DNA from 2 places in the Arthrobacter pigmenti genome. Region 2 is predicted to be linked to the other one. Evidence: predicted binding sites of a transcription regulator. Region 2 holds the regulator's gene; the other holds the start of a gene.
The links. The regulator Rex, encoded in region 2, represses fermentation and respiration genes when NADH is low (regulators of the CRP and FNR family bind a similar motif). The targets are predictions, from matches to a motif close to CTTGTGAANNNNTTCACAAG.
Positions count from the first base shown of each region.

Region 1: BJ994_RS00990 (queuosine precursor transporter) is a predicted target of Rex. The motif match lies at 12,795-12,814, and genes of this name have one in related genera.

Region 1 covers NZ_JAATJL010000001.1:180,578-195,994, forward strand. Annotated here, with positions in the region: gene BJ994_RS00940 (LytR C-terminal domain-containing protein) at 1-669, shown strand, start outside; gene aceB (malate synthase A) at 701-2,317, opposite strand; gene aceA (isocitrate lyase) at 2,411-3,715, opposite strand; gene BJ994_RS00955 (helix-turn-helix transcriptional regulator) at 3,847-5,328, shown strand; gene BJ994_RS00960 (CGNR zinc finger domain-containing protein) at 5,342-5,884, shown strand; gene BJ994_RS00965 (S8 family serine peptidase) at 5,963-9,982, opposite strand; gene thiD (bifunctional hydroxymethylpyrimidine kinase/phosphomethylpyrimidine kinase) at 10,257-11,072, opposite strand; gene BJ994_RS00975 (YdeI/OmpD-associated family protein) at 11,116-11,565, opposite strand; gene BJ994_RS00980 (hypothetical protein) at 11,610-12,095, opposite strand; gene BJ994_RS00985 (TetR/AcrR family transcriptional regulator) at 12,092-12,751, opposite strand; gene BJ994_RS00990 (queuosine precursor transporter) at 12,988-13,692, shown strand; gene BJ994_RS00995 (hypothetical protein) at 13,763-14,719, opposite strand; gene tgt (tRNA guanosine(34) transglycosylase Tgt) at 14,961-15,417, opposite strand, start outside.
Region 2 covers NZ_JAATJL010000001.1:2,656,159-2,671,575, reverse strand. Annotated here, with positions in the region: gene BJ994_RS12480 (Ppx/GppA phosphatase family protein) at 1-523, shown strand, start outside; gene proC (pyrroline-5-carboxylate reductase) at 1,061-1,897, shown strand; gene BJ994_RS12470 (potassium channel family protein) at 1,905-2,543, opposite strand; gene BJ994_RS12465 (TrkH family potassium uptake protein) at 2,566-3,978, opposite strand; gene BJ994_RS12460 (acetoin utilization protein AcuC) at 4,147-5,295, shown strand; gene BJ994_RS12455 (ArsR/SmtB family transcription factor) at 5,352-5,801, shown strand; gene BJ994_RS12450 (HNH endonuclease signature motif containing protein) at 6,126-7,838, opposite strand; gene BJ994_RS12445 (3-deoxy-7-phosphoheptulonate synthase) at 8,244-9,347, shown strand; gene BJ994_RS12440 (helix-turn-helix domain-containing protein) at 9,481-9,693, shown strand; gene BJ994_RS12435 (30S ribosomal protein bS22) at 9,863-9,961, shown strand; gene BJ994_RS12430 (HAD family hydrolase) at 10,002-10,844, opposite strand; gene BJ994_RS12425 (glutaredoxin family protein) at 11,009-11,305, shown strand; gene BJ994_RS12420 (redox-sensing transcriptional repressor Rex) at 11,438-12,148, shown strand; gene BJ994_RS12415 (cation diffusion facilitator family transporter) at 12,164-12,781, opposite strand; gene BJ994_RS12410 (YceI family protein) at 12,895-13,446, opposite strand; gene BJ994_RS12405 (histidine phosphatase family protein) at 13,644-14,309, shown strand; gene BJ994_RS12400 (TlpA family protein disulfide reductase) at 14,396-14,968, shown strand; gene BJ994_RS12395 (cytochrome c biogenesis CcdA family protein) at 15,069-15,417, shown strand, end outside.

The DNA.
Region 1 (15,417 bases), 2.5 Mb from region 2:
AAGAACCCGATCGAATGGCATGGCCACCGGATAGTCACCGAGAATGACCTCGACACAGTATTTGCCGACGACGGCAACGTGGAACGCCCGCACATCTACATGCGCAGGCTCAGGCACGGTGTGGTGTTGGTCCTGCTGGTCGGGCTCTTGACCGCAGCCGTCCTGTTTGCGTTGGCATTGGCGCGCGGCGACATTCAGCTCACCGCCAACGAGCCCAGTTCTGAACCCACCGCCGCTTGCCCGGGCGGCCCCTTTGACCCGGTTGACCCTGCAACTGTCACTGTGAACGTGCTGAACAGTACGAGCATTGAGGGTCTGGCCGGCAACGGCGCCGCCGCCCTTGAAGAACGCGGTTTCACCGTTGGGGCCATCGGGAACCGTTCGGTGGTCCGCAGCAACATGACAGCGATCGTAATCTCCGGTCCCACCGGTTACGCGCAGGCGTTCACCCTGCAGAGGATCATTCCCGGGTCGGTATACGTGGAGGACGATCGCACGGAAGCAACCGTCGACGTCGTACTCGGATCGGAATATGAGGCACTTGTGCCCGCCGAGGAAGTCAACCCCGAGCCGGGTGGTTTGGTCTGTGAATTGCCCTCCACCGCCAGCGCAACGCCGGAGGCCGGTGCAACGCCGACAACGCCGGCGCCGCCCCCGCCGAGTCCGTAACGCTCAACTCGGCGGAGGCGCCTTCGTACTGTTACCGCTGCAGCGCTGGTGCGGGGAGCTTGCCGGCGCAGAGATGCCGACCGTACGCGGGAAGCGTGAGGAACTCCGGGAAATCGTCGCCGAGGGCCACCTCCTCGAAGAGCCGGCGGGCGTCGTCGAACCGGTCCTCGTCGAAGCGGGGCAACCGCCCGAACTCCTCCTCCAACAGCTCCGACACCCATTCGCGCGTGACGATCTCGCCTGTGTCTGTCACGGCATGAACATGGATCCACTGCCAGATCTGCGAGCGGGAGATCTCCGCGGTGGCGGCGTCTTCCATCAGGTTCTTCAGCGTCACCGCCCCGTTTCCGCGCAGCCACGTCTCGAGGTAGCGCACACCGACTTCCAGATTGGTGCGGATTCCTGCCTCCGTGATCAGCCCCTGCGTACCGGTGAGATCCAGGAGGGCACGGTCATCAGGAACGACGTCGGCGCGTTGCTTCTCCAACTGGTTCGGCCGGTCACCAAGAACGACGTCGAACACGGACTTCGCCGCCGGCACCAGGTCCGGGTGGGCCACCCAGGAACCGTCGAAACCGTCTGAGGCCTCGCGCATCTTGTCCGTGTGCACCTTTTCGAGTGCGACGGCGTTGGCCGCTTCGTCGCGCCGGTTCGGCACAAATGCAGACATGCCTCCGATGGCATGTGCACCGCGGCGGTGGCACGCCCGGACCAGTTGCTCGGTGTAGGCGCGCATGAAGGGTGCGGTCATGGTCACCATGGTGCGGTCCGGGAGGACGAAACGGGGGCCGCGGAGGCGGAAGTTCTTGATGATGGAGAAGATGTAATCCCAGCGGCCAGCGTTCAGACCGGAGGAGTGCTCACGCAGTTCGTAGAGGATCTCCTCCATCTCGAACGCCGCGGTGATGGTCTCAATCAGCACGGTGGCGCGGATGCTCCCCCGGGGGATGCCGAGTATTTCCTGCGCCCGGATGAAGACGTCGTTCCACAGCCGGGCCTCGAGATGGTTCTCCAGTTTGGGCAGGTAGAAGTACGGTCCGCGTCCCTGCTCGATGAGGGTGCGGGCGTTGTGGAAGAAGTGGAGCCCGAAATCGACGATGCCGCCGGAGACCGGTTCGCCGTCGATCAGCAGGTGCTGCTCCGGCAGGTGCCAGCCGCGGGGGCGCACGACTACGGTGGGCAACTTCTCGCCCAGCCGGTACTCCTTGCCCTCCTCGGTGGTGAAATCGATGCGGCGGTTGAGGGCGTCCTGCAGGTTCAGTTGTGCGTTGATGACGTTGGACCAGGTGGGCGTCAGCGAGTCCTCGAGGTCCGCGAGCCACACGTTCGCACCCGAGTTCAGGGCGTTGACGGTCATCCTCCGGTCAACGGGGCCGGTGATCTCCACCCGGCGGTCCTCCAGGCCGGGAGCCGGCGGCGCAACCTGCCAGCCGTCGTCGTTCCTTATGTGCGCGGTATGGGGCAGGAAGCCTGGATCCTCGCCGCGGGCGATGCGGCTGCGGGTTTCCCGGCGACGCTGCAGCAGCTCCCGGCGGCGGGGCTCGGCTGCGGTGTGGAGGTGCCGGAGGAACTCGAGCGCTTCGGGGGTGAGGACCTCGTGCTGGCGGGGGATCGGCGGTGCGGTCAGTGTGATGCCGTTGATGTTCATGAGGTGCTCCTGGATTCTTGCATCGAGTTGGCAGGACACGCCGTGAATGGGTGCCCATAAAGGGTGTGTCCTGCCAATTCGATGGGGAAGGGTCTAGTGGAACTGCTGCGACTCGGTGGAGCCGGCGAGGGCGAGGGTGCTGCCGGTGGGATTGAGGGCGCTTGCTACCTGGTCGAAGTAGCCGGTGCCGACCTCCCGCTGGTGCCTGGTGGCGGTGTAACCGCGTGCTTCGGCGTCGAACTCGCGCTGCTGGAGGTCCACGTAGGCGCTCATGCCGTCGGTGGCGTAGCCGTGTGCGAGGTCGAACATCGAATAGTTCAGGGCGTGGAAGCCGGCGAGGGTGATGAACTGGAACGTGAAGCCCATAGCGCCAAGCTCGCGCTGGAACTTGGCGATCGTCGCGTCGTCCAGGTGCTTGCGCCAATTGAACGACGGCGAGCAGTTGTAGGCCAGCATCTGGTCCGGGAACTCGCCCTTCACGGCTTCGGCAAAGCGGCGGGCCAGCTCCAAGTCCGGGGTTCCGGTCTCCATCCAGATCAGGTCCGAGTACGGTGCGTAGGCATGGGCGCGGGATATGCACGGCTCAATCCCGTTGCGAACCTCGTAGAACCCTTCGGGAGTGCGGCCGCCGGTGAGGAAGGGCCGGTCCCGCTCATCGACATCGGAGGTGATGAGCGTGGCGGCTTCCGCGTCCGTGCGGGCCACAATCACCGAAGGTACACCGGCGACGTCGGCGGCCAGACGAGCCGCGTTGAGGGTGCGGACATGCTGCTGGGTGGGAATCAGGACCTTCCCGCCAAGGTGGCCGCACTTCTTCTCGGAGGCGAGCTGATCCTCCCAGTGCACGCCCGCGGCACCGGCGGTGATCATGGATTTCATCAGCTCGTAGGCATTCAGCGGCCCGCCGAAACCTGCCTCGGCGTCGGCGACGATCGGAACCAGCCAGTCCTCCACAGACTGCATGCCTTCGGCCCATTCGATCTGGTCCGCACGCAGCAGTGCGTTGTTGATGCGCCTCACCACCTGGGGAACCGAGTTCGCGGGGTAGAGCGACTGGTCCGGGTAGGTCTGCCCGGCAAGGTTCGCGTCGGCGGCGACCTGCCAGCCGGACAGGTAGATGGCCTTCAGCCCGGCCTTGACCTGCTGAACTGCCTGGTTGCCCGTCAACGCACCAAGGGCGTGGGTATATTCGCCGGTTCGCGACTGGGTGGTGAGTTGCTCCCACAGCTTTTCGGCACCGCGGCGGGCCAGCGTGTGTTCCTCCTGGACACGTCCGCGAAGGCGTACGACGTCGGCGGCCTGGTAGTCCCGCCGGACACCTTCCCAGCGTGGATCAGCGGCCCACTCGAGTTCGAGCTCGCGGGCTGTAGTGACTGGGTTGTTGGCTTCCTGCGTCATTGCATTTCTCCTTCCGGGAGGCTTGTAGCCTGTGTCATGTGTGCTGGTGGAATCAACAATTCTGCATTTTGGGAATCTTCAATAGGGCTTGGGTCTGGAAAGAAACGCGATTCTTCGCGTATCGTCAAGAAATGACGACTTCCAGCTGGACCCGTACCCACCAGCCTGAAACCGAATCAGAACCTCAAGGCCAGGACGCCATCAGCCTCGGCCGTCGCATCCGGCATCTGCGCAAAAGCCGCCGCATGACCCTTGAGGAGCTTGGCGCCGTCGTCGGAACCGCTCCTTCCCAGCTCTCGCTCATGGAGAACGGGAAGCGTGAGCCGCGACTAGGAATGCTGCAGTCCCTCGCCAAGGCGCTGGAGGTCAGCATTGACCAGTTGCTCGGCGCGGAACCGCCCAGCCGGCGCGCGGCGCTGGAGATTGCGCTGGAACGCGCCCAGCGGGGTCCGCTCTATGAATCGCTGGGGCTGCCGAAGGTACGGACGTCGGCGCGGTTGCCGATGGAGGCGCTCGAAGCGCTTGTCGGGCTCCAGGCGGAGCTGGAACGCCGCATGAACGAGCAGGTTGCAACGCCCGAGGAAGCGCGCCGGGCCAACGCCGAACTGCGCGGAATTATGCGGCGTCAAAACAACTACTTCCCTGACATAGAGGCCGAGGCGCAGAAGGTCCTGGCCTCGGTTGGGCACACCAGCGGGCCTCTGTCACAGCACCTCATCGCGGATATTGCTGATCATCTTGGATTTACGCTGCACCACGTGAGTGACCTGCCGCACTCCACCCGCTCGGTGACGGACCTGAAGAATCGGCGCATCTACCTGACCCAGTCACAGCGGACGGATCATGACCCGCGCTCGGTACTCCTGCAGGCGCTGGGCCACTATGTGCTGCAGCACGGGACGCCCGAGAACTACCGGGAGTTCCTCCGTCAGCGCGTTGCAACCAACTACTTCGCGGCCGCGTTGCTGCTCCCCGAGAAGGCGACGGTCGAATACCTGCAGGCCGCGAAGGCACGGAAGGAAATTGCCGTCGAGGATGTGCGGGACGCCTTCGCAGTCTCCTATGAAACAGCAGCTCACCGCTTCACGAACCTGGCCACTGAGCACCTTGGGATCCCGACGCACTTCCAGAAGACTCATCAGAGCGGCATCATCTACAAGGCTTATGAGAACGACGGCGTGACGTTCCCGCAGGATCACACCGGTGCTATTGAGGGCCAGCCGTCGTGCAGGAAGTGGACGTCGCGGGTGGTCTTCGACGTACCTGACCGGTTCTCCGCCTACAGCCAGTACACCGATACACCCAGCGGCACCTATTGGTGCACGGCCCGTACCGAGCGGGCCGCCGCCGGCGAGTTCTCGCTCAGCGTCGGCGTGCCGTACGCGCACGTGAAGTGGTTCCGCGGACGCGAAACCACCATCCGTGGCGAGTCCCGTTGTCCGGACGAATCGTGTTGCAAGCTGCCGCCGTCGTCGTTGGCGGAAAAGTGGTCCGGCTTCGCCTGGCCCAGCGCCCGAGCGCACTCACACCTGCTGGCGGCCATGCCGCCCGGTGCCTTCCCCGGCGTTGACGAAACCGAGGTTTACTCCTTTCTCCAGGCACACTCGGGTTAGGGTGGGACGCGCGATGCTATTTGCCAATGACACCGAAGAGGGCCTGCGCGGCGCAGCGGCGCTGGTCAACACCGACGACGACGACGGCGAGCTCCTCCCCGACGTCGGCGCGCTTCAGGATTTCGCGCGGGAGTGGAACTGGACCGGCAATCTTGCACTGGATGAGGCTGAGCTACACGCCGTCCGGGCGTTGCGGCCGCGGCTGCGTGCGTTGTGGCAGGGCGATGAGGATTTCGTGGTGGAGTCGGTGAACGGGTTGCTGCGCGAGTTCAACGCATTGCCGCAGCTGGTCCGCCACGATCACTGGGATTACCACATCCATGCCACGCCGTTGGAGGCGCCGCTGTCCGCGCGGATGGCCGTCGAGGCGGCGATGGCGTTCGTGGACCTGGTGCGGAGCAATGAGCTCGGGCGGCTACGGATCTGTGCTGCGGAGGATTGCAGCGCCGTGGTGATTGACCTGTCGAAGAACCGTTCCCGGCGCTTCTGCGAGTCCGGGTGCGGTAACCGGGCCGCGGTGGCGGCGTACCGGGCGCGGCAGCGGGCTTCCGTCTAGACCGTTAACTGTTTCTGCCCACCGAGCCTTTCGACTCGGTGGGCAGAAACGTTATTCAGTTACTACGGGTGGACCGGATCAGTCGATCGAACCGGGGGCGCAACCGCCGTTGTCATCTACGTAGTCGAGCAGGCGGATCATGAACGCAGCCATCTGCTCACGGGTGACCTGGACGTACGGACGGAATTCCGTCCGGTTGTTGCCCTCGTCCCAACCGAATGAGATACCGGCTTCGGACATCCACGAAACTTCCTTCTCGAAGACGAAACCCGCAGGGATGTCGTCGAACGGGCTGTCAGTGCCGTCGTAGGCACGGGCAGCCGGGATGTCGCAGTACTCGCTTGCGTACCGGTACATGAACGCGGCCATGACATCGCGGTTGACGGCTGTCAGCGGCCGGTAGGTCGGCAGGCCATTTGGCTCAGCGTAACCGTTGGACAGGTCCGCCGATTCCATCCACGTCATTTCCTTGTAGAAGAATGCCGTGTCAGCACCCGGATCGGCCGGACCGTTGAGGTCAGCGAACGGGGAGTTGCCCGGAGCTGCGAAGATACCGACGTCAGCGAAGCGGAACATGAACGCTGCCATCACGTCGCGGTTCACTGGTTCGAACGGGCGGAAGGTGAAGGTTCCGTTCGCCTCAGAATAACCGTCGGTGATTGCGAGCTGCTCGAGCTTCACGATCGATTCCTCGTGATCGGCCGTCGCGATGTCCGTGAACTTCTTCTGGCCTACGCGGATCGGAACGATCTCTTCCTTGGCACCCGTTGCGTTGTGGTGGTGCAGCAGCAGGATGTTTCCATTAGCCACGCCCCGGTCACGGGTCACGCCAATCGATGCTCCATCGGCGTCAACAAACGCAGTCTCTGCGCCGGTAGCTCCGGCGAACCAGAGGCTCGGATCAGTGATGTTGAAGTCGATCCACTCTGTTGCATCTACCTCGCCAATGCTGTCACCCTCGGTGTTGACGGTGAAGCTGCTGATGGTGCGCACCTTGTACTGGATGCTATTGGTGCTGCCCAGTTCCAACCCGAGGGTCGCCACCGGGATCGGGATAGTGATTACGTTGGTGTCGAACGTGTTGGTGTCCGTTGCACCGTCTACACCGTTGGCCGGGACGAGCGTGAGACCGGTGGCGTTTCCTTCGGCGTCAAGAGCGGAAACCAGGAACAGGTCCAAATCCACGGGCGGTTCACGGAAAGACTGCACCAGGAAGTCCGGCACCTCGTCATTGTTCGTGTCGAGCTCCACCGTGAAGTTAAGAGTTCCTGTAGGTACGGACCAGTTGTCCCAGGTGCTGATTCCGATGTTGAGAATGCCATCAGCGGGGTCCCCACCTGCTGCCAGAATTCCCGGAACGGTGGATGCAGCGCCAACTGCCTTCAGGTCCAGCGCGTTCAGCGAATCCAGCGGCAGGCCGGTGAGGCGTCCACTTTCCTCACCCAGAACGAACGGTGAAACGAGCGACGTGTAGGACGTCATCTCGCCCGGAGCGCCACCCTGTGACAGGCCACGGCCTGAAAGAGTCAGCAGTTCCTCAAGGTCAGAGCCATTCAGGTACTGGACCCGGGGCTCGGCCGACATATCGGAAGCAGGCTTGGGCGCAGCGTGAACCGGAACGCGCAAGGTGTTGGTGGTTGCACTGGTGAGCTCCACGCGACCGGAAGCCTGTGCAATGTATTGCCGGGTCACATCCAGGTCCGGTTCAAGGGACGTGATGGTGTGCGTGACTTCGGCTGCAGGATCGATTGCCTTCACCATCGCGGCTGGGTCAGCGATCGTCATGGTGATGTCGAACTCGACGGTTTCACCACCGTTGACGGTGATCGGCTGGTCTGGAACATCAATGACCACCCCCGGGATCTCCGTTGCGGCCAGGTACTCCGCGGTGTAGGTATGCGGCTGATCCGAGTAGTTCCGGACGCTGATCTTGCGGGTAGCACTGTAAGCATCTGCGCCGACCTCAACAACACCGAAGTTGACCGTCACCAGGGAGGGGTCCTCGGAATCGTAGGCGATAGCATCAGTGCCGACGGCGTTCAGCGCGTTAACCCGTCCCGAACCTGTGCGGTTCGGTGCGTACTCCACGTCGCCCCCAGCCTCCACCGTGAGGTCTGCGGTCGCCGTGTTCATGATGGCGTTCTTGACCTCATAGGCATTGAACTCGGTGGCTGCGTAAACGAGGGCAGCAATGCCGGCCACGTTCGGGGCTGACATTGACGTTCCGGTCTTCACCGATCCGCCGTTACCGGTGCCAACCGCGACTGAGCCAATCTGTGTGCCGGGTGCAGCGACGTCGGGCTTAACCACACCGTATGAACCGTGGACTCCACGTGACGAGCTGGGGTTCAGCGTATCGAGAGCGTTGGATGGCCCAGAGGAAGCGGCGATGTATTCCGGGTTGAGCTGAACCTGCAGCTCACCCGTGGCAGCTTCAGCGCGGAGGCGCTCAGAAGACTCGCGGTTGAACTGGGCGCCCGGGATGCTGTCGTTGCCTGCGATACCGGCGTCGAACACGTCGCGGGGCGAATCGAGGATTACGCCCGCGCCGCCACCTGCCTCAACGTTGTCGAAGCGGACACCGGAGCCACACGGGAACGCGCCGTCCTCTTCCCACTGCAGCCAAACCCATTCACCGTCGAAGGTGCCGGGAGCGAACGCCTCGCAACCAAACCTGTTGGCTTCCGGAGCCAGCACAACGGTCCCGTTGAGCTGATCTTCGGTAGCTGCCTGGTAGTCGAAGTTGACGCTGTACTGGCCGGATGCGGGACCTTCTGTGGCCTCTGCGGGCGGGGCCAGGATGTCAATGCGATCCAGCGTGATCTGTGAGCCGATGCTGTTGGCAACGGTCAGCGCAGACTTGGCGCTACCAGGGGTGCCGCCGATGTCGTAGATGTCGCCGTCGTTGCCGGAGGAGACCACGGAGAGCACGCCCTGCGCGGTCAGGTTGTTGAGGATGTCAACTTCGGGATCATCGGGGATAGGGAAGTTCGAGCCCAGCGACATGTTTACAACATTCGAACGGTCCTCGAAGTTTCCGTCACCGTTGGGATCGAGCACCAGGTCGAGTGCTTCACCGACAACAAGGCTGGAGCCGGCGCAACCGAAGACGCGCAGGCTGACAATCTGGGCCTCAGGGGCCGTGCCTGGGCCGATGCGCATATCGTTGACGGCGTCTTCCGTCAGGGTCGAGTAATCGCCCTCGAAGGTGTTGCCTTCGGAGTCGACGCCATAGCCGGCGGCGGTGCCGGCAACGTGGGAGCCATGGCTCTGGCAGTCGATCGGGTTGGCATCGGGCATCGGGGTGGGCTGGTAAGGGAACGGCTCGGCGCCGCCGGGGTCTGCGTTGTAGGTGTCGCCAACAAGATCCCAACCGCCTACGTACTTGGCTTCGTCGTACCAATCGGTATTAGGCGGCGTCTCGGGCGTGTTCGCGACAGCAGCGCTCGCGGCGTCAAACGTCGCGATGTCGCCAGGGCCGCCAAAGCCGGCGTGGGTGTAGTCGACGCCGGTGTCGATGATCGCGATGGTTACGCCGTCGCCGGTTTCGCCCAGGTCGCCTGCCCAGGTGTTGAGGGCCTCGGTGTCGATGACGCCACCCTTGTTGGTGGGCACCTTCGGCGTGAGGCGGCTGATCTTGAGGACGTCGGGCCGTGCGGCAAGCGCGCGGATTGCCTCAACATCGCCCTGCACTGCAACACCGGGAATGGTGTTGGAGGTCACGTACAGTTCCTTGCCGGAAACCGCAGCAACAACCTCCTTGGCTTTGGCTTGCGTGGCTTCGCGGATCTTCTTCACGTCGGCGCTGCGGTCTTCCGGAGCTTTCCGGCCACTCTGGACCGCGTCCGACTGCGTGCGTGCAAAGGCACCTTCGCCTTCGAACTGCACGAAGACCGCAACATCACCGGCAGCCTTGTTCAAATTTTCACTGATTTTGAGACCAGGCGGGAGCGTCTTCAGCTCAATGCCCTCAGCAGTCGGTGCGCCGTCCGGCGCTTCAACCGCTGAAGCCGGCGCCCACATGCTGGAAGCCAGGACAAGACCGGTCAGCGAAGCCAACACAGCCTTTCCTGAATTCCGGCGGTATGACTTGCTCATGCTTCTCCTTAGTAAGGATGAGTCAAGGCCGCCCCGCCGAGTTCTATGTTTAGCCCCCCGCAGCGCTGCTGACACGGCCGAGACGCGTGTGAGTGAGGTTCCCTGGTTTAGATTGGGTGCCAGCAGCTGTGCAGGACCCTTCGCGAGTTCTGCACGATTACCAGCTTTCTGTGTTACGTGTCACAAGTCAACGAATTGGACATAGTTTCCTCAGCGAAGCATGAGATTTCACTGCGAGAAGTGTGTGTCCGTGGGCCGGAGGGTTGAGCTGAAGCTAGACGCCGGCTCGTGCGCCACCCTGCCAAACGGCGTCGAACGGGGCATGCGAACTGACCCGGTTACGGATACCCTCGGTCACGAATTCCTTTGCCGTACGGGCTGCCTCAAGGGGAGTTGTACCCTTTGCCAGTTCAGCGGCAATGGCTGCCGCCAGCGTGCAACCGGCGCCGCTGACCGCAACGTCGCCCACCTTCGGTGCGCTGAGAATGTCCATGGTCTCGCCGTCGTAATAGACGTCGAGCGCGTCCTCCCCTTCCAGCCGCACGCCGCCCTTGGCGAGTACGACGGCGCCACTCGCCTCGTGAATGCGCCGCGCCGCTTCCTTCAGATCCTCAAGTGAACGGATCTCCATGCCGGAGAGGGACTCGGCTTCGAAATGGTTCGGCGTGACGAAGGTGGCAAGCGGGAGGATGGTTGCCTTCAGGGCCTGATCCGTGTCGAGGGCCGCTCCCGGCTCCTGACCCTTGCAGATCAGCACCGGGTCCAGCACCACGTTTTCCCACTCCTGCGACTTCAGGGCACCGGCGACAGTGTCGATGGTCTGGGGTGTGCCGAGCATGCCGATCTTAACGGTGCGGATGTCGTGGCAGGACTGGATGGCCTCGAGCTGGTCAGCGATGACTTGCGCGTCGACGGGCACAAAACGATGGTTCCAACTGTCCTTCGGATCGAAGGAGACGATGCACGTCAGCGCCGCGATGCCATAGGTGCCCAGTTCCTGGAACGTCTTCAGGTCCACCTGCGCGCCGGCACCTCCGGTAGCCTCGGAGCCCGCGATGGTCAGGGTGATAGCTGGTGAGTCAGTAGCCATGGCACCAGTCTGCCCGACGCTTCGCGGGTGGCGCCAACGGGTTTTATCTTGCCCGGCCCTCGCGCAGCATTGCGACGGACTTCCCTATCCGGGCAGCGCGGGTGTCCGGCTTCTTCGCGCCCGCAACCTGTAGCGTGTGCCAGCTTCTGTTGCTGTACGAGAGGGTCTCCCAGAACGCTTTCGCTGCCGGGTCGTTGTCCAGTGCTTCAGCGAAGTCTTCCGGAACGTCTACTTCGCGGGGTGCGGTGTCGAGTGCGATTTCGACGTCGTACACCTGCCCGACGACGACTCCCGACTCCTTACGCCGGTCTGCGCTCATCCCAAACAGGTATCGACCGCCCATCGACGCTATCGATGTACGGAACACGTACCCGTTGACCTTGGCCTCGATCTTGGAATGCTTTCCGCCGCCAAGTTCCTCGACGATGCTTTCCGGGACCTCGAAGCCGGCGGTGTTCTTGCCCGATGATTCCAGTTCGGCGCTAAATCTCATGGGTGCCCTCTGCGTCCGGTTTGTTGCTCTTCGTGGAATGCAGGCTACTCCGCCGGATGCTCGGTTGTCGTGGGTTTCGCCGGGTGAACGGTGACGAGCTTCCACACGCTCGCCCGTCCGATGGCGGCTGCCGTCCCAATGATCAGACCGGCCGCAATAGCCGCAAACCCGAGGCCCGCCAATAGCAGGATCACTGCAGGAACCAACGTGAGAGCGGCAAAGAAAGCGAGCACATGAACTCCCTGATTCGCGATTGGGCGAAGGGCAAGTCCTAGTGCTAGGGCAATGAAGCACCCAAGGGCAGCAATTGGAAGGCCGAAGAGGCCGCTCAGCAGGAACATCATGAAGGCTGCGTAGGGGTGTCCGTCTCCGAGCAAGGCTCCCATTAGTACCGCCAGTTGAAGGTGAGTTAGCGCTGTTCCGACGATGAGCGCCTTCGGTCCGAACGTCACCCGGTGCGCACCTCCGGCGCCGCTATACCGCGCGGCCAGCCGCGCGTCGTCGTCGTACTGGTTCTGGGAAGCGTTCATGCCTTCGCGTTCTTGATGAGTTGGACGACGTCGTCCACGATCTTCCGCACCACCGGCAGACGCGACAGGATGACCAGCTTGGCGATGAGTGGCGCCGCGTTGTCGATGAGGCGGCGGGTGCGTTGCTGATTGGGGGAGCGGTCGTAGACCCAGAAAAGCGTGACGCCCATGTAGACGAGCCAGAGGAGTTCGGGAAGGTCCGCGCGGATGGCCATGGGTGGTTGCGGACGGGCGGTGGTGACGGCCTGGTTGAAGAGGGCGATCGACTTGGCGCGGGCGACTGCAGAGTCGCTGCTGAATGGGCTGAGGTTCGACGACGGCTGGATGGCGACGCTGATGAAGTTCGAACCGAAGTCGTGGTACGGACCCATGACGTCGACTCCGGTCTGCAGAATGGCGCGCAGGTGTTCGCCGAGATTTTGCCCGTCGCGAAGAAGGGGCAGGGATCTGGTGCGTTGCTCGTCCTGGAGGGATTGGTAGAGCTCCTGGACGAGGTCATCCTTCGAGGTGAAGTAGTAGTAGGCGTTCCCGGTGGAAACGCCGGCTTCCTTCGCGATGGTGCGCATGGTGGTTTTGTCATAACCCCGTTCGCGGAACAGCCTGAGGGCGGTGACTACGAGCCTGCTGCGGGTCGCTTCGCTCTTCTTCTGGGGCATGGTCGGCTCCTTTTTGAACGTGTTCAGTTTAGTGTAGCGCCCGTTTCTGAACGTGTTCAAAATCTACTCTTCAATAGGTGACCGTTTCGGGGCTCAAAGAGTCACCTGTTGGAGAATCGATGCGGGATGGCCCTGCGTGGGACAATTGGAGGTGCCCGGGGGCAGCCGGGCGCCAGTGCTAATACAGCGGGCCTTTCGATGAGGCTGCGCGAACCACTTCAATGAATGAGAACCCCATGACTCAACTGCAGGAACATGCCCGCGCCCGTTACGCGACCGTAGGCAGCGCAAACTTTTCGATCATGCTGGCGGTGCTTGCCGTCGTCGTCATCCTGTCCAATATCGGTGCGTCCAAGGGGGTGGTGATCGGCCCGATCATCGGAGAATTCAGCATCATCACCGACGGCGGCTTCTTCCTGTTCCCGCTGGCGTACGTTCTTGGCGACGTGATCAGTGAGGTGTACGGGTTCAAGGCGGCGCGGCTCGGGATCATCGTGACGTTCGTGCTCTCGGTGTTTGCCTCGCTGGTGTTCGGGATCATCATTGCGTTGCCCGGATTCGATGACGATTTCGGCCTGGCCAAACAGGAAGCGCTCGAATTGGCGCTGGGGCCGGTGCCGTTGATCGTGCTGGCGTCACTGCTCGGGTTCCTGGTTGGGCAGACGCTGAACTCCCTGGTGCTCGTGCGGATGAAGGCCAGGTTCGGCGAGCGGAGCCTGTGGGCACGGCTGATGGCCTCGACGGGTGTGGGCGAATTCGCGGATACCCTCATTTTCTGCGCAATCGCGGCGTCCGTCATCGGCATCACCGACTTCCCAACGTTCCTGAACTACCTTTTCTTCGGATTCGTGTACAAGACGCTGGTCGAGGTGCTCCTACTGCCGGTAACGACGACGGCGATCCGCTGGGTGAAGCGGAACGAGCCGTCCTACGCGGGGTAGCGCCGCACCGTCCCAACAGATCCGTTGTCTCCCCGCAGGTTCAGGTGTTTCGATGAGCCTCCGTTTGCGGTTAGGCAGCGGATTCGTTGGTTCTGTGCTGTGCCCGATGGAGTGCTCGGACGATGCGAGGCTTCAACTCCCGTTCGTTTGCCAGATCCGCCCACTCGATCCGCAGAATGGTCCAGCCCTCCTCCATCAGTGCCTTCTCCCGGCGTCGTTCCTGGAAGATCGCCTCGTCTGTAGGACGGTAATCGAAGTATTTGATCTTCCCGTCGAACTCGAGGGCGAGTTTCCACTCCTTCCACGCAAAATCGAGTCGGTGCTCACCGTTGCGGGTGAGCACTTTCTCCTGCTGCGTAGGGAGGGGAAGGCGCATGCGGCGAATGAAGTGGAGTGTGCGCGTCTCGCCGGGGGATTCCGAGAGGGGCGAAGCGTTCTCGAATACGTGCCGCGCGTTCGCGACGTTCTTATGACCGGCGAGAGTCTTCACTGTGGAGAGCATGGCAGCGTGGCTCGCGCCCTTGCTAAGGGCATGTTCTGCAACGATCAATGCTGACTCGTAAGGCAGTATGCGAGAACAGTCGACTGCCGTCTGCTCAAGAGTTGTGACCGGCAGGCCGTAGCGCTCAGTGGTCGATCCTTCCGGAAGCAGGGCGGTGTGAGGCACGACGTCGACGGCGTTGCCTCTGCGGGAGGCCTTGAACCGTTGCGTGAGATGGATTAGCGAATCTGCCCTCCACAGACTGAGTTCGTGCAGCCGAGCCGCTGTCGTGTGGCTGTAAGTGAGCATCCCGGAAGCACTGGGAAGCGAAGTATGGTGATGGACGAATATCCGCAGCAACTCCTGGCGCGACGGAGAGAGAACGTTCCAGAATTCAGCAGGAACGTAACCACCGCGTCTTACGCGAACAAATTTGCCGTCAGCGACCAGACGGGCGATCTTGCGTGAATCCATTCCGTCGCGTTGCAGATCGGCGGCACGCCACAGCGGAATGGTGGGCAAGCTCAGCGGAGATTCTTCGTTCATGAGAAACAGGATGACCTGCACACCCGGTTGAGGAAGTGCTTTCACGGCGTATGTGGAGAACTCGCCGGAAACAGCTACTTGGTGGAGGAGAGGTGACCTGCAGCTAACCCGCGGATCCGTTGAATGTACGCGGGCGGGGTTGCATCGATGGCACTCCGTACGCGCAGAGGGAACGGATCCGCGGGTTAGGCGCGCCGGACGACCGCCGGACTGTACCGGGGAGGCCCGGGAGGTAGCGGCTCTACCGGGAACCCGCGTAGTAGCGCCCCAACACCTCCGCCTTCAGGTCGAAGTACGTGCCGTCCTCGATCGCGGCGCGGGCGTCGTCGACCATCCGGATGACGAACCGCTCGTTGTGGATCGAGATCAGCGTCGCCGAGATCATCTCCTTCGCCTTGAACAGGTGATGGATGTACGCACGGGTGTAATGGGTGCAGGTGTAGCAGTCGCAGCCCTCCATGAGCGGCGTGAAATCGCGCTTGAACCGGGCGTTGGACAGGTTCCACCGTCCGTCCGGTACGTAGAACGCGGAGTTACGGGCCACACGCGTGGGGGAGACGCAATCGAACGTGTCCGCACCGTTTTCGATCCCGGTGAACAGATCATCCGGCTCCGATATACCGAGCAGATGCCGAGGCTTGGCCTCAGGCAACTCATCAGCGCACCATCCGAGAATAGTTCCCAGATTCTCTTTCTCC
Region 2 (15,417 bases):
CGACCCGCCCTCGCCGAAGGACGTGAAGGACCTCCGCCGCTACATCCGAAAGACCTTGAAAGACACAGTCGGCGACTTTGAGCGCCTTGGCGAGCCCCACCTTGTGGCAGGAACGTCGAAGACCTTCCGGTCCCTGGCACGGATGGCCGGTGCTGCGCCGTCGGGAGCGGGCCCGTTTGTCCGCCGCACACTGCGTCTTGAAGATCTCCGGTTGTGGGCGAAGCGGCTTGAGGCCATGTCGCTGACCGATCGTGTGAGCCTTGACGGAGTATCCGAACTTCGGGCGCCGCAGGTCCTGGCCGGTGCGCTGGTGGCGGAAGCCGCGCTTGAGATTTTCGACGTCCACGAGATGGAGATCTGTCCCTGGGCGCTGCGTGAAGGATTGATCCTGCGACGCTTCGACACCCTGATGTTCGAGGCCAGCGAGCCCATGCCTTCGGTTGGTGTGGGACACGTGCAGTTCCGGACGCCCGGGGCGGCGCAACGCAGTGTGGACTCATCGCCGCTTGCCGCTAGATCCTAAGGGCGACGGGCCCAGATACTAAGGGCGCTGGGCGAGCAGCTGATACTTCTGTTGTGCAACGGAACGCGAAAGGTGCCGGCGAGCATGGGGAGTGTTTGGGGGAAACACTCGCATTCGCTCACCGGCACCTTGGCCAGGCTAGGGAGGACCTGGCCGATCATCACTCGCACCTCTAGGAGGTGAGTTCCACACTACGAGCCGTGTGTGAGCGTTCCCCTAAGAGAAGCTGAGCGTTCCGTGTGTATTGCGAGCGGGTCCGAGAAATAAGGCGGGTAGCTGCTCATGCCTCGCTCCAAGCCCGGCGAAGACGCCAAATGGCGGCAAAAAGGAAAGTGCCGGTGAGCACATCGGAGTGGTTGGGGGAAACACATCCGCGGCTCACCGGCACCGGCCGGGTCAGGGAAAACCCGGCCCATCACTCGCACCTTTTATGAGGTAATAACGAGTGTACTGGTATTTCTTGGGTCTGCGCCTTGAGCGGGCTGTGAGGATGCTGGGAAAGCACGACCATGACACCATGTCCTGATGGGTAACAACATTTCACAGCACATAGCATTCCTCGGTTGCGGGTCCATGAACGGCGCAATCCTTACCGGGTTACTGGCGGCCGGAGTTCCCTCTGGTCAGGTCACAGCAACAGTCCGCGATCCGGAGAAAGCCGCAAACCTGGCGAAGCGGCACGGAGTTCAGGTCCTGTCCTCAACCGAGGAGACAGAGGCAAACCGTCAGGCTGCTGGAGGGGCCGACGTCGTACTGCTGGGTGTGAAGCCGGTTGGCATCCTCGACCTGGCCCGCCAGATTTCTCCCGCGCTGAAGCCGGGCACCGTGGTGATCAGCGTTGCTGCTGCGATCTCGATCGACATGCTGGAGGCAGCGCTGCCTCAAGGCCAGCCCGTTATCCGCAGTATGCCCAACACCCCGTCGAGCCTCGGCCGCGGCGTACTGTCCATCTCGGCGGGTACCCACGCGACTGCCGAGTTGATGGAGCAGGCCCGGACTATCCTGTCTGCCGCCGGAACCGTCGTTGAAATCCCCGAGGATCAAGTTGACGCTCTTTCCGCTGTGAGCGGATCCGGTCCGGCCTATGCGTTCTACCTTGCTGAAGCGATGGCGGCTGCCGGTGTGAAACTGGGGCTCGAAGAGGATCTGGCCAAACTGCTGGCAACGCAGACTGTCGCCGGCGCTGGTTACATGCTGGCCGAGGAGGGCGCTGACGCCACCGCGCTCCGGAAGGCAGTCACCAGTCCTAACGGGACCACGGAACGGGCCATAGCGACCTTTGACGAGCAGGGACTCCCGGACATCATCGCTGCCGGCGCCCAGGCCGCTGCCGAGCGGGCGGGCGCCATCACCAAGGAGTTGGACGGCCGCTAGCGGGTGATCAGGGACGCGCGGCGAAGCGTTCCAGCAAGTCCACGTGGCCCGAGACGATCAGCATGTCCCGGCTGGTGACCTTCGTTTCCGGCCGTGCGTAAGTGAAGTCCTCGCCCGGGGATTTCACGCCGACAACGGTAACACCGTACTTCGACCGCACCGCCGACTCGCCGAGGGTGAAGCCCTGGGTTTCCTTCGGTGGGTACATCTTGACGATTGCGAAGCCGTCGTCGAACTCGATAAAGTCCAGCATGCGGCCGCCTACCAGGTGCGCTGCGCGCTGACCGGCATCAGCCTCAGGGTAGATGACGTGGTTGGCGCCGATACGCTTCAGGATCTTGCCGTGGGACGGCGTAATGGCCTTGACCCACAGGTTGTCGATGTTCAGGTCCACGAGGTTCGCAGTGATGAGCACGCTGGATTCAATCGAGGTACCAACACCGACGACGGCGGCAGTGAACTCCTGCGCCCCGAGTTGGCGAAGCGCGTCGATGTTGGTTGCGTCGGCCTCGACCACGTGGGTCAGTGTCCCGGACCATTTCTGGACCAACTGCTGGTCCTTCTCGATGGCCAGGACTTCGCGTCCCTGCTTCACCAGTTGCTCGGCCGTTGCGGACCCGAATCGGCCAAGCCCGATCACGAGCATTGGTGCGTTGTGTGCTGGTCTTTCAGCCAATGATGGGCCTCTCTTCGGGGTAGTGGTAGAGGGTGCTGCGCTGCCGCAGTGCAAGCGCAGAAGCAAGGGTAATCGTTCCCAGACGTCCGGCAAACATGAGTGCGGAGAGCACGTACTTCCCCTCGGGATCCAATTCAGCGCTGAGGTTGGTGCTCAGTCCGCAGGTGGCGAAGGCCGAGATCACCTCGAAGAGGACACGGTTGAGTTCTTCGCCGGAGATCCAGAGAATAAGTCCAGTCCCGACGAGCACCAGTGTCGCGCCCATGAAGATCACTGAGATGGCGACGCGCATTGCGCCCTGGGGGATGGTTCGTCCGTACACACGAACGTCGGAATCGCCGCGCGCCTCGGCGAGGATGGCCAGGAACATGATCGCAAGCGTCGTGACCTTGATTCCGCCAGCTGTAGACGCAGATCCGCCCCCGGCGAACATCAGGGCATCCGTCAGGAGCATCGTGGTCGGCTCCATTTGCCCCTGATCAATCAGATTGAAGCCGCCGGACCGGGTCATCACGGATGCGAAAACTGCGTGAATCACCTTGTCGCCGAAGCTCAAGCCACCGATCGTGCTGCTGTTACTCCACTCCATGGCGCCCCAAAGGAGAGTTCCCACGACCAAAAGAATCAGCGAGACGTTCACAGTTAGTTTGGTGTGCAGGCTCCATCGGCTGATGTGGTGCTTGAACTGCAGGATTATCAGGATTGCAGGGAAGCCAAGACTTCCGACAAACACGCCGATCATCAGTGGGACCAGGATCCATAGGTCGGTCTCGTACGGAACCAGTCCGTCCGTGTGCGGTGTGAAACCCGCGTTGTTGAAGGCGGATATTGAATAGAAGATGCCGTGCCAGACGGCCTGCCAGAACGGTTCGCCGAGGATTATGAACCGTGGGATGAGGGCTACGGCGAGGGCCACCTCAACGACCACCGATGTGGTGATGACGATCCGCAGCAGGGTGCCGACTTCACCCAGGCGGCTTGCATTGTTCAGTGCTGACTGGGCTAGTAGCTTGCCTCTGACTCCAAGGCGTTTGCTAACCATCAGCGCCAGTACCGATGCCAGCGTAAGGGTCCCCAGGCCACCTACGAAAATCCCGATGAGGATGATGAGTTGGCCGAAGAACGACCAGTAAGCCGCTGTCGACACTACAGTTAGTCCCACCACGCAGACGGCGGAAACTGCAGTGAACAGGGCGTCGTGTAGCGGCGTGAACTCTCCGGACGCGGAGGCGAGCGGCAGGCTCAGCAGCGCGGTGAAGACGATTACCACAAGGAAGAAGACCAGTAGCGCGACCCGCGCTGGAGAGCTGTTGACTACGCCGTCGATGAAGTCGCGAATCCTCGCGAGCGGGCGTAAACGAGCCTGGTCAGTACCTCCCAACCAGGACGGTTGTTCTCTTGCCATCCTTGTCGATCAGCTCCGATTCACTCGAGTTGCCCGCTAGAGTCCTTCGAGTAGTAAACCACTTCCGGCCAACACCTGTGGGCAGGAGCGGCAGCGATCGCGTAGCCTGCTGGGGTGTCCAGTGCGCCGGTTCCCGTGTTCAGCACCCGAGTGGTGTGGGACGACTCCATGCTTGCGTACAATTTCGGCGCTAACCACCCCATGGATCCGCGTCGGCTGGACCTGACCGCGAGGCTGGTACGCGCCGTCGGACTGTTTGACTTACCGCAGGTAAGCATCGAGGTTCCCGAGGTGGCCGCCGACAGTGAGTTATGCACGGTCCATGCTGCTGATTATGTGGCAGCGGTGAAAGCGGCGGACGCGGATCCGGATGGCGCGTACGGCACCGCCGGTTTGGGCACGGAGGACACTCCTGCTTTCAGTGGCATGCATTCGGCGAGCGCACGGCTGGTCGGTGGTTCGCTTGCTGCGGCCGATGCGGTGCTGTCCGGCAGTGTGCAGCATGGGGTCAACTTCGGCGGCGGGTTGCACCACGCGGGCCGTGCCCGTGCAAGCGGGTTCTGTATCTACAACGATGCCGCTGCAGCTGTCCAGCGACTCCTGGACGGGGGAGTGCAGCGGGTTTTGTACGTTGACGTCGATGCGCACCATGGCGATGGAACCCAGGAGATCTTCTGGGACGACAAACGGGTCATGACCATCTCGCTTCATGAGACCGGGGTGAGCCTGTTTCCCGGAACCGGGTTCTCCGACGAGATCGGTGGGCCGCACGCGCATGGCTATGCCGTGAACGTTGCATTGCCGACCACCACGGGTGATTCAGCCTGGCTGCGGGCGTTCCATGCGGTAGTTCCCCAGTTGGCGGAGGCGTTTCAGCCGGAGGTGATTGTGAGTCAGCATGGCTGTGACAGCCATGTGGATGATCCGCTGACTAACCTGAGGATCTCGGTCGACGCCCAACATGCTGCAGCCCTAAGCATCCGAGACCTTGCTTCACGGTATTGCGAGAGCCGTTGGATTGCCACTGGCGGAGGCGGATACAACATCACGTCGGTTGTGCCGAGATCGTGGACACTTCTCACCGCGGTAGCGGTTGGTGCGGACATTACGACGACGACGCCGGTGCCCGCCGAGTGGCGATCTTACGTCACTGAACGCTATGGACGTGCAGTCCCCGCACTGCTGGGTGACGGAGCTGACCTGTGGTGGCAATCGTGGGAGGCGGGCTTCGACCCGAACGAAAGCGTGGACCGGTCCATCATGGCCACGCGCAAGGCAGTCTTCCCGCTGCACGGATTGGACCCCTGGTTCGACTGAGCACCGGATAGTGCCCGCGTGATGCCCTGAGGGATATATGCGGTTATGGTAATGGGATGGTCATGGATGATGTATTCGCCGTCATCGCTGAAGCCACCCGCCGACAGATCCTTGCATCGTTGCGGGACGGGGACAAAGCCGTAGGCGAATTGGTGGAAGAACTGGCGGTCAGTCAGCCCACAGTTTCCAAACACTTGAAGGTGTTGCGGGAAGCCGGGCTGGTTTCCATGCGTGCACAGGGGCAGAAACGGTTCTACACGCTGAACATCGAGCCTCTGCACGCTGTTGCAGCCTGGTTATCCGAGTTCGATTTGCCGGCCCAGCAGCCACCCCAGGTCCTGGCGCCTGCTGTGACGGAGCCGGAACCGGGTGAACTCGTTCCAAGTGTGCCCGGTCTGCAGAATGGCGACGGGGTCCAGCCATTCGGTAGGACTGTCGGTCGGGCTGCCGAGCGGGCGGCGGATCTGCTCTCGCAGTTTCCGAAGCTGCGTCGCCGCAAGGAGTAGTTGCGGGGCGGGACGCTGTCCGGGCCCTATGTCGGCTTTCGTCGTGCGACCAAGCATCATGTGAGGGGAAATATGAACCAGAAGAGTAATCGCCGATTTCTGACCGTTCTGGTCGCAATGGCGTTTACAGCGGCCGCTCTTATCTTGTCGGTCCCGCCGCTATTTGAGGCGCATGAGCCCTACCAGTTAGGGCTTACGCTGACGCTTGCCGCCCTGGCGAGTGCGCTCGGAGCAGCCGTACTTGTGATGCGGGCGCGAAACAGGGCCTAGCGAGATGCCAGCGCCTGTGTTTATGGCGTCTTTAGCGATCCATCACGTTTGGTTTCAGCAGAGGGTCCAGTAGTGGTTGCGTCGGGGGTGTTGTTGGGGGTCGAGTTGTTGGGGTGGGATGAACCAGGGGAGTCGGTCGTGTACTTGGATGGTCCACTCGCCTTGGTGGATCAGGTGATGATGGTGGCTACAGAGCAGTACGCCGTTGTCGGTGGTGGTGGTTCCGCCTTCTGACCAGGGGGTGATGTGGTGTGCTTCGGTCCAGTGGCTTGGCATGTGGCAGCCGGGGAAGGCGCAGCCCTTGTCACGGGCGTGAAGTGCTTTGCGTTGTTTGGGTGTGAAGAGTCGTTGGGTGCGGCCCAGGTCGAGGATCTCGTTGGTCCCGCCGAGCACGATGGGGATGATGTCGGCGTCACAGGCGAGTTTCCGGACGGTTCGGGCGTTGATGGGTCCGGTGAACGCGAAGGACGCCCCATCGGTGATCGCGTTCGGTCGATTGTCTGTGTCGTGGGCATGGTGACGGCTGTTTAGCCCGTTGGTGGGGTCGGGGGTGGCACCGTTTTCGGCTACTTCCCGCAGGAGGGTCTGGTAGTCGATGGTGACCAGGAGTTGTGGTCGGTGCCCTCCGGTTGCCGGCAGCTGGTCGGTGGCCAGTGCTATCTGGCAGGCGCCGATGAGCCCGTCGAGGAGTAGTTGGGCTCGGGTCCGGGTTTCGAAGGTTTCCTCACGCTCGCGGACCGGTGCGGAGGAGACGCCAGCGGCGCCATCATTACCGCCGGGTTGTGTGCGGGGGTTGGTGGTGGTGTTCATGACGGTGGTGAGGTATTCGTATTGTTCGTCGGTGGCTGCGATGTCCAACAGGTGTAGTCCGCGTTTCTCGCCGCGCAGGAACACGCCTTGGCGTGCGGTGAGTTCCTTGTCGGTGGGTTCTGGTCCGTCGGGGTCCAGGTGTGCTTCCCAGCGGCGGATCAGCCGGGTAAGGAAGTCCGGGTCATAGGTGGTGGCGCTAGCGGTGAGTTGAGCTTCCATGGTCTCCAGTACCGCGGGTTCAGCAACGAAGCGGGCCCGGTCCAGTGCGGTGGCGATCAGGGTTGCTGACCGGCCGGAGACCTTGCTGCCAGAGACGTCCCCGGCAGAGATGTTACTTCCGGAGATGTTACTTCCGGAGATGTTACTGGGGGAGGTCTTATTGGGGGATACGGCTGCTGCGAGGTGTTCCAGGGGTGCCGGGAGGGTGTCGCCGGTGAGGGTGATGCGGGGTAGGAGTTTGGCGCCGAGGCGGAGTCTGCGGGTGGCTTCGCTGCGGCTGATCCGTAGCCGGTCCTGCAGGTACTCCGCGGTGCACCGATACACCGAGCGCCTACCCTGAGCGGTGTTGAAGCCGGGAGTGTTGAAGCCGGGTGTGTTGACGTCCGGAGTGTTCACGTGGGAGGTGTTGAAGACGAATCCGGCACCACCGGTGGAGGGGTTTCCTTCGGCGGGCCGTCCTCCTGCGGCGGCGTTGCTGCGATCCACCGCAGTAGCGGCGACGACCTGGAGGTACTCCACGGTCCGGGATAGTTCCTCAATGCTGGCAAGATGCTCCGCCAGGTCGGGCTGCCCCAGACCTGGGTAGCTCTGGGTGAACCCGGCTGCGAACGAGGCGACCAGCCGGTTCAACTCGGCAGGAGAGCGCCCGGAATCGGCAGGCCGGCCACCGATTTCAGAGACAGAGCCGGTGCGCTCATCACCGACGTCGGGGGTGTCGATGACCGCGGCTAAGCTCATACCTAATTGTATTCGAAAACATATACGAATGGGAGAGCTTGTGGGAAACGCCTGCACGCTATCCCATGAGCCGCATGCGAAGCTCGGTCACTGCAATTAGAAGCTCGGTCACTGCAATTAACGGTAGGTGAATCGCCCCGGCGAATCCTCGCCCGCCGGCTTCGAAAACTCGTCACACTCAGGCACACACTTGGCCGAATCGGGCAGGTGCCGCTACGCTTCATGTCATGACAATCCGTTGGTATGCGTATTTTTCGTTGGCTCTGGAGGAGCCCGCGGCCTAAAACGCTGACCAACACCTTCAGAGCCAATAGGGCAGGACACGCTTCCTGCCCTTCGTCGTTTCCACGGCGGGTTCTGGAGAACAGTCCCCGCTGAGGAACACCACCCTCGAAAGCCGGGACCATGAATACACTCACCACTGCAGGTTCATCCAACGTCCGTGTACGAAGAATCGAACCACTGCCCTCGCCGTCAGCGCTTGTAGCTGAACTTCCCTGCAACGCATCCCTGACGGAGCACATCCAGCGCTCCCGCGAGGAAGTACGCGCTGTACTCAACGGTCTTGACGACCGGCTCCTCGTCGTCGTCGGGCCCTGCTCTATCCACGACACGGAAGCGGGCCTTGAGTACGCGAACCTGTTGGCTGGAGCAGCGTCGCAGCACCGTGAGGACCTTCTCATTGTGATGCGCGCCTACTTCGAGAAGCCGCGGACCACCATCGGTTGGAAGGGTCTCATCAACGATCCACATTTGGATGGTACCCATGACATCGGCGCCGGTCTCCGCGCCGCACGGGGTTTCCTCCACAACGTGGGAGAACTCGGCCTCCCGGTTGGCACCGAGTTCCTTGAACCGATAAGCCCCCAGTACGTAGCGGACCTCGTGAGTTGGGGCGCTATCGGCGCCCGCACCACTGAAAGCCAGATTCACCGTCAGCTGGCGTCGGGTCTTTCAATGCCGGTCGGCTTCAAGAACGGTACCGACGGCGGCCTCAGTGTCGCGTTGGACGCGTGTTCGGCGGCCGGGTCGCCGCAGGCTTTCCTGGGGGTCGACGACGACGGCAGCGCCGCCCTCGTCTCCACCTCCGGCAACCCCGACACCCACCTCATCCTGCGCGGCGGTTCGGATGGTCCTAACTACAGCGAGACGCACGTTGCCGCCGCTTCTGCCCGGCTTGCGGCCTCGGGCCTGAATGAGCGTCTCATCGTCGACGCGAGCCACGCCAACAGCGGCAAGGATCACCGGCGGCAGGCCGAAGTCGCACGCGAGTTGGCAACCACCGTCGAGCATTCTGATGCGATTGCTGGCGTCATGCTGGAAAGCTTCCTCGTGGAGGGAGCGCAGAAGCTGGACGTGGCTGCGAGCGGTGAACTGGTTTACGGGCAAAGTGTCACGGATGCCTGCATGGGATGGGGGGTCACCGCGTCGGTTCTGGGCGATCTGGCGCGAGGTTCGCGGCGTCGTCGTGGTGTTGTCGATCGTGACCGAAGCGAGCTTTCACTTTAGTCACTTCAACCACTAGAGTATCTCCCTAGACGGATAATCCTCAGGTCTCAAGGCGACACGCCGTCCGGCGCTCCACCTAAGTGGGTGGACGCCTATCTCAGGGTTAGGTTCCAGAGAAAAGGACAGTGGTGAGATGACTAGCGGGAGCAACTTCGCCGATGTGCGCTTCCTGACGGTCGCGGAGGTCGCAGATGTCATGCGGGTTTCCAAAATGACCGTGTACCGGCTGGTTCACTCCGGTGAGATGCCTGCCGTGCAGTTTGGTCGGTCATATCGCGTGCCGGAGTCGGCTGTGGAACAGTATCTTCGCTCAGCGTCAGTGGACGGTGAGGCGGGCACTGGCTAGCGCTGGACTGCCTCCCGGTCGGGAGACCTGCGCGGAGCGGGTATCCTGTTAAGAAGCGTTTTGCGTAGGCGGTCGGTTGACGGCCGCACAATGTACGTCACTGTCAGATCCGTTCGCCCCTGCCTGGGTAGCGCGTTCGGAACCGGAATGAATAGTTTGTGAGGACTCTATGGGTTCAGTAATCAAGAAGCGCCGCAAGCGGATGGCGAAGAAGAAGCACCGCAAACTGCTTCGCAAAACCCGCCACCAGCGTCGCAACAAGAAGTAGCATCGCATCCGGTCCGCCATTGAGGCGGGCCGGTTTTGCTTTAACCCCTCATGCGGGCGAAGCCGCGCCACAGCCCGTAAACCACGCCGGCGCCGGTCGCTGCCTTCAACCCTAAAGTGGCAGCACGCCGTCCACTCCGGAAGTCGTAGATCGGCCAGTTGTGGTCGCGTGCATGTTTCCGGAGCCGATGGTCCGGATTGATTGCAACCGGGTGACCAACAATGCTGAGCAGCGGAATATCGTTGTAGGAATCGCTGTAGCCCCAGCATCGGGAGAGATGCAGGCCTTCCTTCTCTGCGAGGTCACGGACCGCGACGGCTTTGGCCGGTCCATGCAGGAACTCGCCAACCAGCTTGCCGGTGTAGAAACCATCGGCAACTTCTCCCACTGTTCCCAGTGCGCCCGTCAGACCCAGCCGGTTGGCGATCACGCTCGCCACCTCAACGGGCGTGCCCGTCACCAGCCACACCCGGCGGCCGTTACGCAGATGCTGCTCGGCCAACGCCCGGGCGCCCGGCCAGATCTTCGACGCGATCATCTCGTCGTAGACCTCCTCGCCAAGGGCCAGAACATCCTCATGGGCGATGCCGATCGCGAACGCCAGCGCGGCATCCCTGACGGCGTGGATATCGGTCATGTTTTCGCCCCGCATGACGAACCGGAGCTGCTTCCAGGCCAATCCGGCAGCGAAGCGGAGCGTGAAGGCGCGTCGCTGGTACATCTTCCGCGCAACGTGGAAGAGACTTGCACCGCGCATCATGGTGTTGTCGACGTCGAAGAAGGCAGCTTCTCCTGCTGGACCGCCGATCGGCGCTTCTTCTTCGGACGCTGAAACCGTTGAAGACCCGGGGTTGATGGCGGGTCGGAGGTTCGCAGCGGACATAGAACGAGTCTAATCACTGCAAGGGCCCCGGCGCCGCAATCCCCGGCCTGAGGGCAACGACGGCGGTTCACAAGGACGACGACGGCGGGCCGTCGACAGGGCCCCGGCGCCGCAATCCCCGGCTGGCGTCCCGCGCCGAACCCGCGCACACTACGCTTGGCACCATGAGCGAACACAACGCGTCGACCGGAGAGCCGGGAAAGTCTGAAAAGCCGGAAGAGCCCTGGTCCACAGGCCTCGTGCTGGTCACCCGCCCGGACTGCCACCTGTGTGCAGAGGCGCGGAACGTCGTCGTACGAGTAACTGACGAACTCGGGACCAGCTGGAGCGAAGTGTCGATCTCTGACCACGCTGAGCTACTGGAGCGCTTTGCGGAGGAAGTACCGGTTCTCCTGATTGACGGCGTTCAACGTGACTTTTGGACGATCGATGAGGGCCGCCTGCGTCGGCTGTTGGCGTAGCGTACCGAAGCCAACTTTGAGCACCCACAACGGCGACCTAAAGTGGACATACCCCCGCCGTCATCCTCCGGTGGGCGGGCGGAGCTGCCGGGTGCAGCCTTTGCATAGTGATGGAGCGATGAACCAGTGACAATGTCGGAGATACCCGGGCTGCGGAGCGCAGCCGGAGAGCAGCAGGGCAGGCAGATCCCGCCGGCATCGCTGGCGCGGCTCACCATTTACCTGCGCGCCCTGAACTCGTTGCTCGCGGAAGGTATTGAGCGGGTTTCCTCCGACGAGCTCGCGGAGGCCGCCGGCGTGAATTCGCCGATGTTGCGCAAGGACCTGTCCTATCTCGGTTCCTACGGAACCCGCGGCGTGGGCTATGACGTCCAGTACCTCAACAGCCAGATCTCCACCGCGCTTGGCCTGTCGCAGGATTGGCGCGTTGCGATTGTCGGTGCAGGAAACCTCGGCCGGGCGCTGGCGGGATATTCGGGATTCCAGTCGCGCGGCTTCGAAGTGGTTGCCCTCTTCGATGCGGATCAGTTGATTGTCGGAACGGAAGTCGGGTGGCTTCGCGTCAGTCCCGTACAGGACCTCGCAACCGTACTTGGCCGCACCCGCGCCAACATGGCTGTCCTTGCTGTGCCTGCGGGAGTTGCGCAATCCCTGTGCGATGAACTGGTGGATGCCGGCATCACGAGCATCCTGAGTTTCGCCCCTGTTGTGCTGCAGATCCCCGACCACGTGCAGTTGCGCAAGGTGGACATGGCCACCGAACTGCAGATCCTGGCCTACCACGCACAACGGGCGCAGGACCCGGATCTGGAATCCGGCCCCCGCGCCCGCGCGGCTCAGTAAGGGTTTAGCCGCAGCTCAGTATTGGGGCTGCTTCGGCTTGAAGTAGGGGTTGGACTGCTTGAGGTAGCACAGTACGACGCCGACGACGCCAAGTAGGATCGAGACAATTCCCAGGATGCTACCTGTGAATAGTCCAACCAGGGACAGGGCAGCGAGGACGGTTGCCGTGATTCTCGCCCAGTTATGTCCCTTGCGAATAAAGACGGCCAGAAGCACGTATATGGCGAGCGCCACTATTCCGCCTCCGATGGCGAATCCGGCGATTGTGGATTGAAGTTCGCTGGGTACTTGAGAGGAATCAATCGGGATGAATGCGGAGATCAAGCTCACAACGCCGGCAGCGATAATCAGCCAGAATGCCCAGTTCACTTCCTTGGGCATAGGCGGGCGCTGCGCCTGGGGCATGCTCGCGGAACCCGGGTAGGCATAGCCGGAGGGCTGGGCTGCCTGGTAGCCGTACGGCGATCCGCTCTGCTGCTGGTGATCGTCCGTAGCAGGCTTCTGCGGTTCGGGGGAGAGGCCGGCAGCTGAATTCTGTGCCGGACCCGGTTCGGCCGGGTTGAGGGGGTCAGTGCCGGAGAGCTTGTCCGGGTCGCGTTCGGGGGGCTGGGGGTCGTGGGATGGCGTGCTCATGCGCCCAGCGTACCGCCGGGAAGCCCTCAGGCGGGGGACTTTCGGGCGAAACTGCTGACAAACCATCGTGGGGTGCCCGGTCGGAGTCCGGGCACCCCACGCATCAGTTCTGGCTAGTTGGCCGAAGGCGCAACGAACGCGGCGTCGACGTTGATCGTCACCTTGTCGCCCACCAGCACTCCGCCAGCTTCAAGTGCAGCATTCCAGGTCAGTCCGAACTCCTTGCGCGAGATGACGGTCTGGCCGGAGAATCCGGCGCGGGTAGCGCCGAAGGGGTCAACTGCCACGCCGTTGAACTCGGTGTCGATGACAACCTCCTTGGTCACGCCGCGGATGGTCAGGTCGCCGACGAGCTGGTAGGTCTCGCCGGCGCCTTCCACGCGCTTGGACTCGAAGGTCATTTCCGGAAACTGTTCGACGGCGAAGAAGTCGTCACCGCGGACGTGGGCGTCGCGGTTGGCGTCGTTCGAGTTGAAGGAGGCAGTCTTGATGGTCGCGGTGATCTTCGAATCCTGAAGCGAGGAACCGACCTGCAGGGTTGCGTCGACGGTGTCGAAGTTGCCGCGCACCTTGCTGATGCCTGCGTGACGCACAGTGAAGCCGACCTCGCTGTGCGCGCCGTCGAAGTTCCAGGTGCCCTGGGTGAGTCCGGTGGGGATGGCCATGATTGTTCTCCTGATGTCTGTCGGTATGTGCTGCCCAGCCGAGCCGGCGGAACAACGGGTGTACCTGTAATAAACATGCGTTTGCATCTTTTATTCCGGAAATTACTTCAATCTTCAAATATTTTCAGAATGGCCTCGCAGAAGGCACTCTGCTTCGCGATTTAGCTGCCCGAACCGAGAGGTGCGAAACTTGGGGTATGCCTACAGCCACCGTCCATCTTGTGCGCCACGGCGAGGTCCACAACCCAGATGGCATCCTCTACGGCCGGCTGCCCGAGTTCCACCTGTCCGAGCTGGGGCAGGAGATGGCAGAGCGGGTAGCTGCGCACTTCGCCAAACGAAGGAACGACGGCGCCGAGATAGTCCATCTTGTTGCCTCGCCGTTGACGCGCGCACAGGAAACGGCGGCACCCACGGCGCGCGCACTCGGCCTGACGGTGGTGACCGACGAGCGCATCATCGAAGCCGAGAACCGCTTCGAAGGCATGGCACAGGTGGCCAGGCAATTGCGCCACCCACGGCACTGGAAGTCGCTGCATAACCCTTTCAAGCCTTCGTGGGGTGAGCCGTACCAGGTACAGGTGACCCGGGTGATGGAAGCCGTCCACGAGGCACGGCAGAAAGCTCTGGAAGCCGCGGGCGGTAAAGACGCTGAAGCGATCATGGTCAGCCACCAGCTGCCCATCTGGGTTGCACGGCTGGCTGCGGAGAGAAAGCGGCTGTGGCATGATCCGCGGCAGCGACGTTGCACCCTGACTTCGGTGACCTCGCTCTACTTCGATGACGACGTACTCACCGGCGTCCGGTATGAAGAGCCGTGCGCTGACCTGCTTCCCGGTGCGGCGAACATCCCGGGAGCGTAATAGTATTACTACACGTTGTAGAAGTTGTGGAAGACGATGTGACTCATTCTGATGCTGCCCCCCGCCGCCGAACCATCGGCAGGCTCATGCGATTAGCCGCCGCTGTGCTGGCCGCCGCCGTCGTGCTCTCGGGCTGTGCTGCCCAGGATCCGCTGGCCCAGCAGGCGGCCGAGGGGAACAACAAGAACTACATCGCCGGAGACGGTTCTGTCACCGAGTACGCACCCGCTGAACGCGGTGAACCGGTGGACATCGAAGGGGAGCTGTATAGCGGCCAGAGCGTGAACTCCACTGACTGGCAAGGCCAGGTGACCGTCCTGAACTTCTGGTACGCGGCCTGCGCACCGTGCCGGGAAGAAGCTCCTGACCTAGTGGCACTGCACGAGGAATTCGAGCCGCAGGGCGTCCAGTTCTACGGAGTGAACATCCGGGACAGCAAGCAAAACGCCGAGGCCTTCGAGCGCACCTTCGGCATTCCGTACCCCAGCTTCAACGACTCCGACGGCGGCGTCCTCCTCTCGATGACCAGCTACGTTCCTCCGCAGGCCGTGCCGACCACGATCGTGCTCGACCAGCAGGGCCGCGTCGCCGCGCGCATTCTCGGGCTGGCGGACAAGGGAACGCTCAGCGCCCTGATCGAAACCGCGCTGGCCGAGTAGTAATCAAGTATCAGCCGTGACTCCTATTCCCCAGCTGAACGCCGTGGTCGCACTGGCGCCCGCAGGCAACGCCTTCGCAGATGCCGTGCTGAACGGCTCGATGCTGCTGGCGCTGCCAGTGGCGCTGCTCGCAGGGCTGGTCTCCTTCGTATCCCCTTGCGTTCTGCCACTGGTGCCCGGATACCTTGGCTACGTCAGCGGCCTGACCGGTGTGGATCTCGAACAGCAGAAGCGCGGCAGGATGCTCGCTGGAATCGGGTTGTTCGTTGTTGGTTTCTCGGTTGTGTTTATGGCCTACGGTGCGCTGTTTGGGCAGTTGGGTGCGTGGCTGGCGGGCTCCCAGGACTGGCTGATCAGGGTCTTCGGTCTCGTGGTGATTGTGCTCGGCATCGTGTTTATGGGCGGATTCTCCTGGTTCCAGCAGGAGAAGAAGCTGCACGCGAGGGTGC